DNA from 2 places in the Marinomonas foliarum genome. Region 1 is predicted to be linked to the other one. Evidence: predicted binding sites of a transcription regulator. Region 1 holds the regulator's gene; the other holds the start of a gene.
What was found. Region 1 encodes PhoB, which activates phosphate uptake and scavenging genes when phosphate is short. Its sites were predicted from a motif close to TGTCATANNNNTGTCANA; they were not measured.
Positions count from the first base shown of each region.

Region 2: a site for PhoB is predicted at 1,854-1,871, ahead of JSY38_RS07760 (bifunctional 2',3'-cyclic-nucleotide 2'-phosphodiesterase/3'-nucleotidase). Genes of this name have one in related genera too.

Region 1 covers NZ_CP070273.1:1,915,753-1,918,943, forward strand. Annotated here, with positions in the region: gene JSY38_RS08875 (chorismate--pyruvate lyase family protein) at 1-542, shown strand, start outside; gene ubiA (4-hydroxybenzoate octaprenyltransferase) at 539-1,393, shown strand; gene phoB (phosphate regulon transcriptional regulator PhoB) at 1,478-2,173, shown strand; gene phoR (phosphate regulon sensor histidine kinase PhoR) at 2,170-3,191, shown strand, end outside.
Region 2 covers NZ_CP070273.1:1,670,048-1,673,238, forward strand. Annotated here, with positions in the region: gene JSY38_RS07760 (bifunctional 2',3'-cyclic-nucleotide 2'-phosphodiesterase/3'-nucleotidase) at 1-1,765, opposite strand, end outside; gene JSY38_RS07765 (zinc metallopeptidase) at 2,099-2,776, opposite strand; gene JSY38_RS07770 (DNA-J related domain-containing protein) at 2,890-3,191, shown strand, end outside.

The DNA.
Region 1 (3,191 bases):
CTGCCGCACAACAATTTGACTACCGCTGGTCTCCAGTACATCAAATTAATAAAATGAAAGTACCGCAAAAGCTTTGGCCTTGGTTGACCACTAAAGATTCTCTCACTGCGAAGTTACACTGCGTGGGAACATTAATTGTAGAAGTCCTCGAAGACGCCTGGGGAATTCCAACAGCAAGGGAACGAAAGCGCCTGAAGCTAGGACCAAGAGACGCAGCACGCATTCGTACTGTGCTACTCAAGGTCGATGGACAAGCCGTTATTTATGCTCGCTCGGTTATTCCTGCGAAGTCCTTGAAGGGACATTGGCGCCAAGTAAAACAATTACAAAACAAGCCATTAGGCGGCTATTTGTTCCAGCACAGAGCTCTCAAGCGAAGCGGTATCGAAGTCACACAATTACCAAAGCACATGTTCCCAAACCGACCTAATTCAGTGTGGGCACGGCGTTCTGTATTCCACCAATTTGGCCCGGGGATATTGGTTAATGAAGCTTTTTTTGATGAAATACACCAGCTAAAATCACCGTTTGGAATAGTATGAACAAGCTTAAAGACTACGCAGAATTAACACGATTCAACCGCCCTATTGGCTCTTTTTTACTAATGTGGCCAACATTATGGGCTTTATGGCTGGCGGCCGACGGCATGCCGCAATGGCATCTAGTGATTATTTTTGTCCTAGGTGTTTTTAGTATGCGTTCAGCGGGTTGCGTCATTAATGACTACGCTGATAGAAAAGTCGACGGCCATGTTGAACGAACTAAGAACCGCCCTCTACCGTCGGGTCGAGTGTCTGAAAAAGAAGCACTTCTCCTCTTTTGCGCTTTGTCTATTTTGAGTTTCATCTTGGTACTCTTTACAGACCTAAGAACGATTCTATTGTCGTTTGCTGGCTTGGGCCTTGCAGCTCTGTATCCGTTTATGAAGCGATACACGCATCTGCCGCAGTTGTTTCTTGGTTTGGCCTTTTCTTGGGCGATTCCTATGGCTTACAGCGCACAGGGAGGAGATTTGGCAGACCCTGAGCTATGGATGTTGTTTGTCGCCAACTGTTTTTGGACAATAGCCTACGACACCTATTATGCGATGACAGACCGTCCCGACGACCTAAAAGTCGGTATTAAATCGACAGCAATCTTATTTGGTCGCTATGATTTATTTGTTATTGTTTGCCTACAGGGGCTAACCTTATCTTTATTGACTTGGATTGGCCTACTCGCTGGACTACATTGGTTATACTTTGTGTCACTTGTTGTCTGTGTTGGTTTGTTTTATCAACAATTTAAACAAGCAAAAGAGCGCGATAGACAAGCTTGCTTTCGTTCTTTTTTAGACAACAACCGCATTGGGTACTGTGTCTTTATTGGCCTAGTACTAAGCTATTTTGTGTAATATGTGGCAAAGTTGTGACAATGTAATCGAATTGTCACAATTGGTCGCTTTAATGAAACCGTTCCTGAGATGAGGATGAATCCTGTGACCGGTAAAAAAGTATTAATTATTGATGACGAATCTTCCATACGCGAAATGATAGCCATAGCCCTTGAAATGGCGGGTTACGAGTATTTGGAAGCAGAAAATATCCAGCAAGCCCATGAAATCATTGTAGATCATCGACCAGACCTAGTGCTTGTCGATTGGATGATGCCAGGGGGCAGTGGCATTGAGCTGACACGTCGCTTGAAAAAAGACACGACGACGGCGGAAATTCCCGTCATTATTTTGACAGCGAAAAGTGAAGAAGATAATAAAATACAGGGCCTAGAAGTCGGTGCTGATGATTATATTACGAAACCTTTTTCACCAAGAGAGTTAGTTGCACGCCTAAAAGCCGTATTGCGTCGCGCAACACCACAAGGTGTTGATGAGCCTATTGAAATCGAAGGCCTAACGCTTGACCCAATCAGCCAACGCGTCACCATTGGTAGCCGTCCTTTGGAAATGGGGCCAACAGAATACCGTTTGCTCAAGTTCTTAATGACCCACCAAGAGCGCGCATACTCTAGAGCACAATTATTAGATCAAGTATGGGGCGGTAACGTTTACGTTGAAGAGCGTACAGTAGACGTTCACATTCGTCGCTTACGCAAAGCCATTGGCAGTACTCATGATTTCTTGATACAAACTGTACGAGGAACAGGTTACCGCTTTTCAGCAAAAAGGTCCGTATGAAAACCATTTGGCGAAACACCATTCTGAGTTGGCTAGCAGGGTTAGTTGCCTGTGTTGTCATCGGCCTAATCGTTGGGCAATTATTAGGTGTTTTGCTGCTGTATGTTTTGGGCTCTTTGTATTGGCAACTTTATCAGCTTTATCAGTTTCATAATTGGTTACGCTATTCGGGACGCGCAGCACCCCCAGAAGCCAGTGGTATTTGGGGTGACGTCTTTGACGCTGTCTATCGCCTACAGAAAAAGCAGCGCAAGTCTAAGCGCCGAATGCGCCAAGCCTTAACACGTATTGAAAGCTCGACCACCGCCTTGAAAGAAGGCGTGATCATGGCGGACAATCAAGGTAATTTAGAGTGGTGGAACAATTCCGCAGGGCATTTCCTTGGCTTAATTCGTCACACAGACCGTGGCCAAATCATAACCAACATCGTCCGCAACCCAGACTTCTTCCGTTACTTTAGTCAAAAGCGTTTTGGGGAACCTTTAATCATTAAGTCTCCCGCCAAAGACGGTGTCTATTTAGAAATTCAAACCACTTTATATGACAAAAATGACCACTTGATTTTTGTTCGTGATGTCACACGTTTGCACTTATTAGAGCAGATGCGCAAAGACTTTGTCGCCAATGCATCTCATGAATTAAAAACCCCACTTACCGTAATTAAAGGGTATTTAGAAACTCTCGACATGTTTCGAGACAGCTTACCTAGCAGTATGCAAAAAGGCATCGTCAATATGTCTGAGCAGTCTGAACGAATGGAACAGCTTATCGAAGATCTCTTGTTGCTTTCGCGTTTAGAAAGCAACGACAAACGTGAAGAAAATCAGTGGCATAAAATATCCAACATCATAAACTCCATCACTAATGCGATGGGACCAATCCTCAAAGATTCACACTCACTGTCTTTGCATATTCCAGAAGAGGCGCATTTATATGGCTCCTATAAAGAGCTTTACAGTGCGTTTTCGAACCTAATCGTCAACGCCATCAAGTATTCACCAGATGGTGGCGCCATTAC
Region 2 (3,191 bases), 250 kb from region 1:
ATAAGTAATTTGCCACCACATCGCGGTTCTTATCTGGCGCATCAATAACAATGGTCTCGCCATTAAGGTTAGGGAAATGGCCACCACCGCCCGCACGATAATTGTTGGTTGCCACCAAGAACTCATCTTTCATTCTTAACGGTTCACCGTTAAACATCGCCTTGGTAATGCGATGTGCGTCTTTATTAACCACCTCACCGTCCGCATTGTAACGAGCAGGCTGGGTGACATCGATCTTGTACGAGATACCGTCGATTACATCAAAGTTATAAGTTGGGAAAGATTGATTTACCAGTTCTTGTGACTTAGCAGAGCTAGCATCGATTTGATTAAACTGGCCGGCAGCCGCTTCTAACCATTCCACCACTTGCGCACCGGTCAATTTCACGACTTTTAGGTCATTCGGATAAATGTACAAATCACTGACATTTTTCAGGGCGATATCGCCTTTTGGTACATCCGTGTAATAATCTGGACCACCACGACCGCCGGCTTTAAATGGCGCGGCAGCAGATAAGATAGGCAAGCCTTCATAAGACGTACCACGAACAATATTTTCCACATACCAAATCTGCGCATTGTTGACTATCTGGATGGATGGGTCATCTTGCACCAACGCAAAAAAACTATTGATGTCAGCCGTGGATTCGCCCACTTTGCGACGCATATAGGCTAGTGTGCCTTCATGCTCCGTTTCAATCGCCTTATTCACTGCCGCATCCGCTTCGACTAATGGCACAGTCTTACGGCCTTCACGACGAGCAATGGCACGAACTTCTGCTTTGCCATCGGCGACTTTCCAACCATTGCCAGCAGGCTCAAGCGTCAGATCAATCACCCCAAGGTGAGAACCCCAAAAGCCGGGCATAGTTGCAGGTTTACCAAATACCGTGCCTTTTTCGCCATCCACACCTTCAAAGGCGGCTAATGCCTTGTCGCCAGGGAATATTCGATGCGAGTGACCAAACAAAATCGCATCAATGCCATCGACTTTTGCAAGATGATAAGACGCGTTTTCTTCGCCTTTCATATAAGGGGAATTCATCATGCCACTGTGCGGAATCGCGATAATCACATCCGCGCCTTTGGCTTTCATTTCAGGAATGTATTTGTTGGCGGTTTCGATAATGTCTTTGGCGATGACTTTATGGGTTAAATTGTCTTTATCCCACGTCATAATTTGTGGTGGCACAAAGCCAATGTAACCTACTTTGACCGTTTGTTCTTTGCCGTCAGAATCGACGAAGGTTTTGTCTTGAATCAGATAAGGCTGGAAATACGGCTGATCGTTAGATGCATCGTTGTCACCGTCGTCTACATACACATTCGAGTTAACATAAGGGAAATTAGCGCCACTTAAACTTTTCATTAAAAAGTCTAAGCCATAGTTAAATTCGTGGTTACCGATATTACCCACATCGTAATCCAACAGGTTCATTGCTTTAAACGCCGGGTGCGTTTCACCGAAGCGCAATACACGGCCTTTCGCCACATAATCACCCAATGGTGTGCCCTGCAATAAGTCACCGTTATCCACCAATACAGAGTTCGTTACTTCTGCACGTGCGGCTTTGATCAAGGTCGCCACACGAGACAACCCGACCGCATCACTTTGCTTATCGCCGTAGTAATCGTAATCCACTAAGTTCATGTGAATATCCGTAGTTTCCATGACTCGCAAGTCAATAGTCGAAGCCTGCGCCATCGCAGCAAACAGCAAAGAAGAGGCGAACATAGTCGCGCCCTTAGGAACAAAAAACGTCATGAAAATACTCCATTCACAAAGATCTTTCTGATTAAAAAATACTAACCAAAAAGTCAGTTTTTATAGTAAGACGATTTTATGCGAACTTCATGCCTTTTTTGTGACAGGTCTTGAAAGATTGTTTTTCAAAAAATTCGAGTCTTGTGATGAAGAGATCTGTCGGCCTGAAGGCGCGACTTACACCAACACGTCGGATGACGGTCGTGCCTTCCTCATCCAACCTACAAGGCTTAACGCATCCATACAATGAGAACCAAACGGCGTTTTGATGAGGTAGGCGATAGTTTCGAAGAGAAACGCCGTTTGGTTCGAGTCATGTGGAAACACAAAGCACTAGCGTTTAAACCAGCGCCACACAAATAGCACTTTAATCAAAGCAGCAGCGACATAGGTCATGGCGCAGGCGGTGAGGATTTTCTTCACTTTGGGTAGGTCTTCCTGTGGGATGTAGTTGCCTTCTCTTAAAATGGGAAGTGCTTTATTAAAGCTGGCGTCCCATTCTTCTGGCAGTATCGCTAGCTGCACGATGACCGCTAATAATCCGGATAAACCAACAACCAAAGCATGCAAAGGCACAGCGTAGGGAATATGTAGCAGCAAGCTCAAGGCGGGCCAACCAATTAATAACCCAGCGGTAATACGACGAGCAAAATGCGCCAAGGGCAAATAGCGCGTGCTTAGATGAGAGATCTTTTGCTTCTTCTCGTGGGCGATGGCATGCCCTACTTCGTGAGCCGCCACAGCAACGGCAGTTAAAGAGCGCCCATTAAACACGCTAGGGCTGAGACGAACGATATGTTGTCCAAAATCAAAATGGTCGTGGCCTTCTTGTGTGGTCTCAATGTTAACCTCGTTTAATTCAAAGCGTTTTACCAAGTGCGTCGCCAGTTCTCCACCTGTTCCAGGTAAGTCCTCACGGTCCGTTGCATAACGTTTCAAGGTAAATTTCACCCATGCGCTTGGCCCAACGATCAATGTTATAACGCCCAGTATTACTATAATCCACAACATAGTTTTGTCTTTTTCAATATCCCGTTATTAAAAAATACCCGTCGCAACTTTGACCCTTTTTAGGTTCGTAACATACACTGTAATGAATTAATGCCTAAGCAGACGAGACAGATATGAAAAACCCTTTAGTCGGCCCTATCCTCGAAATCCTACGACTTCACCCTGATGGTATCAGTGAATTCGATATTCTTAAGACACTAAAAGAGCAATTACCCGAATTCAGTCAGCTCGCCGACGATATGAACCTACAACTTTTCCGCCAGCATTTTCTAATCATGAATGCCTTGTATCAGCTGCAAAGCAGTTTATGGCAAGAAGAGAATCTCCTGCTAAATATTAGCGCATTACGTATTAACCTACTCAGTGCAACGCAAATTCAGCGCTCTGCCAGTACTAATTTAAGCGATAGCGTAGA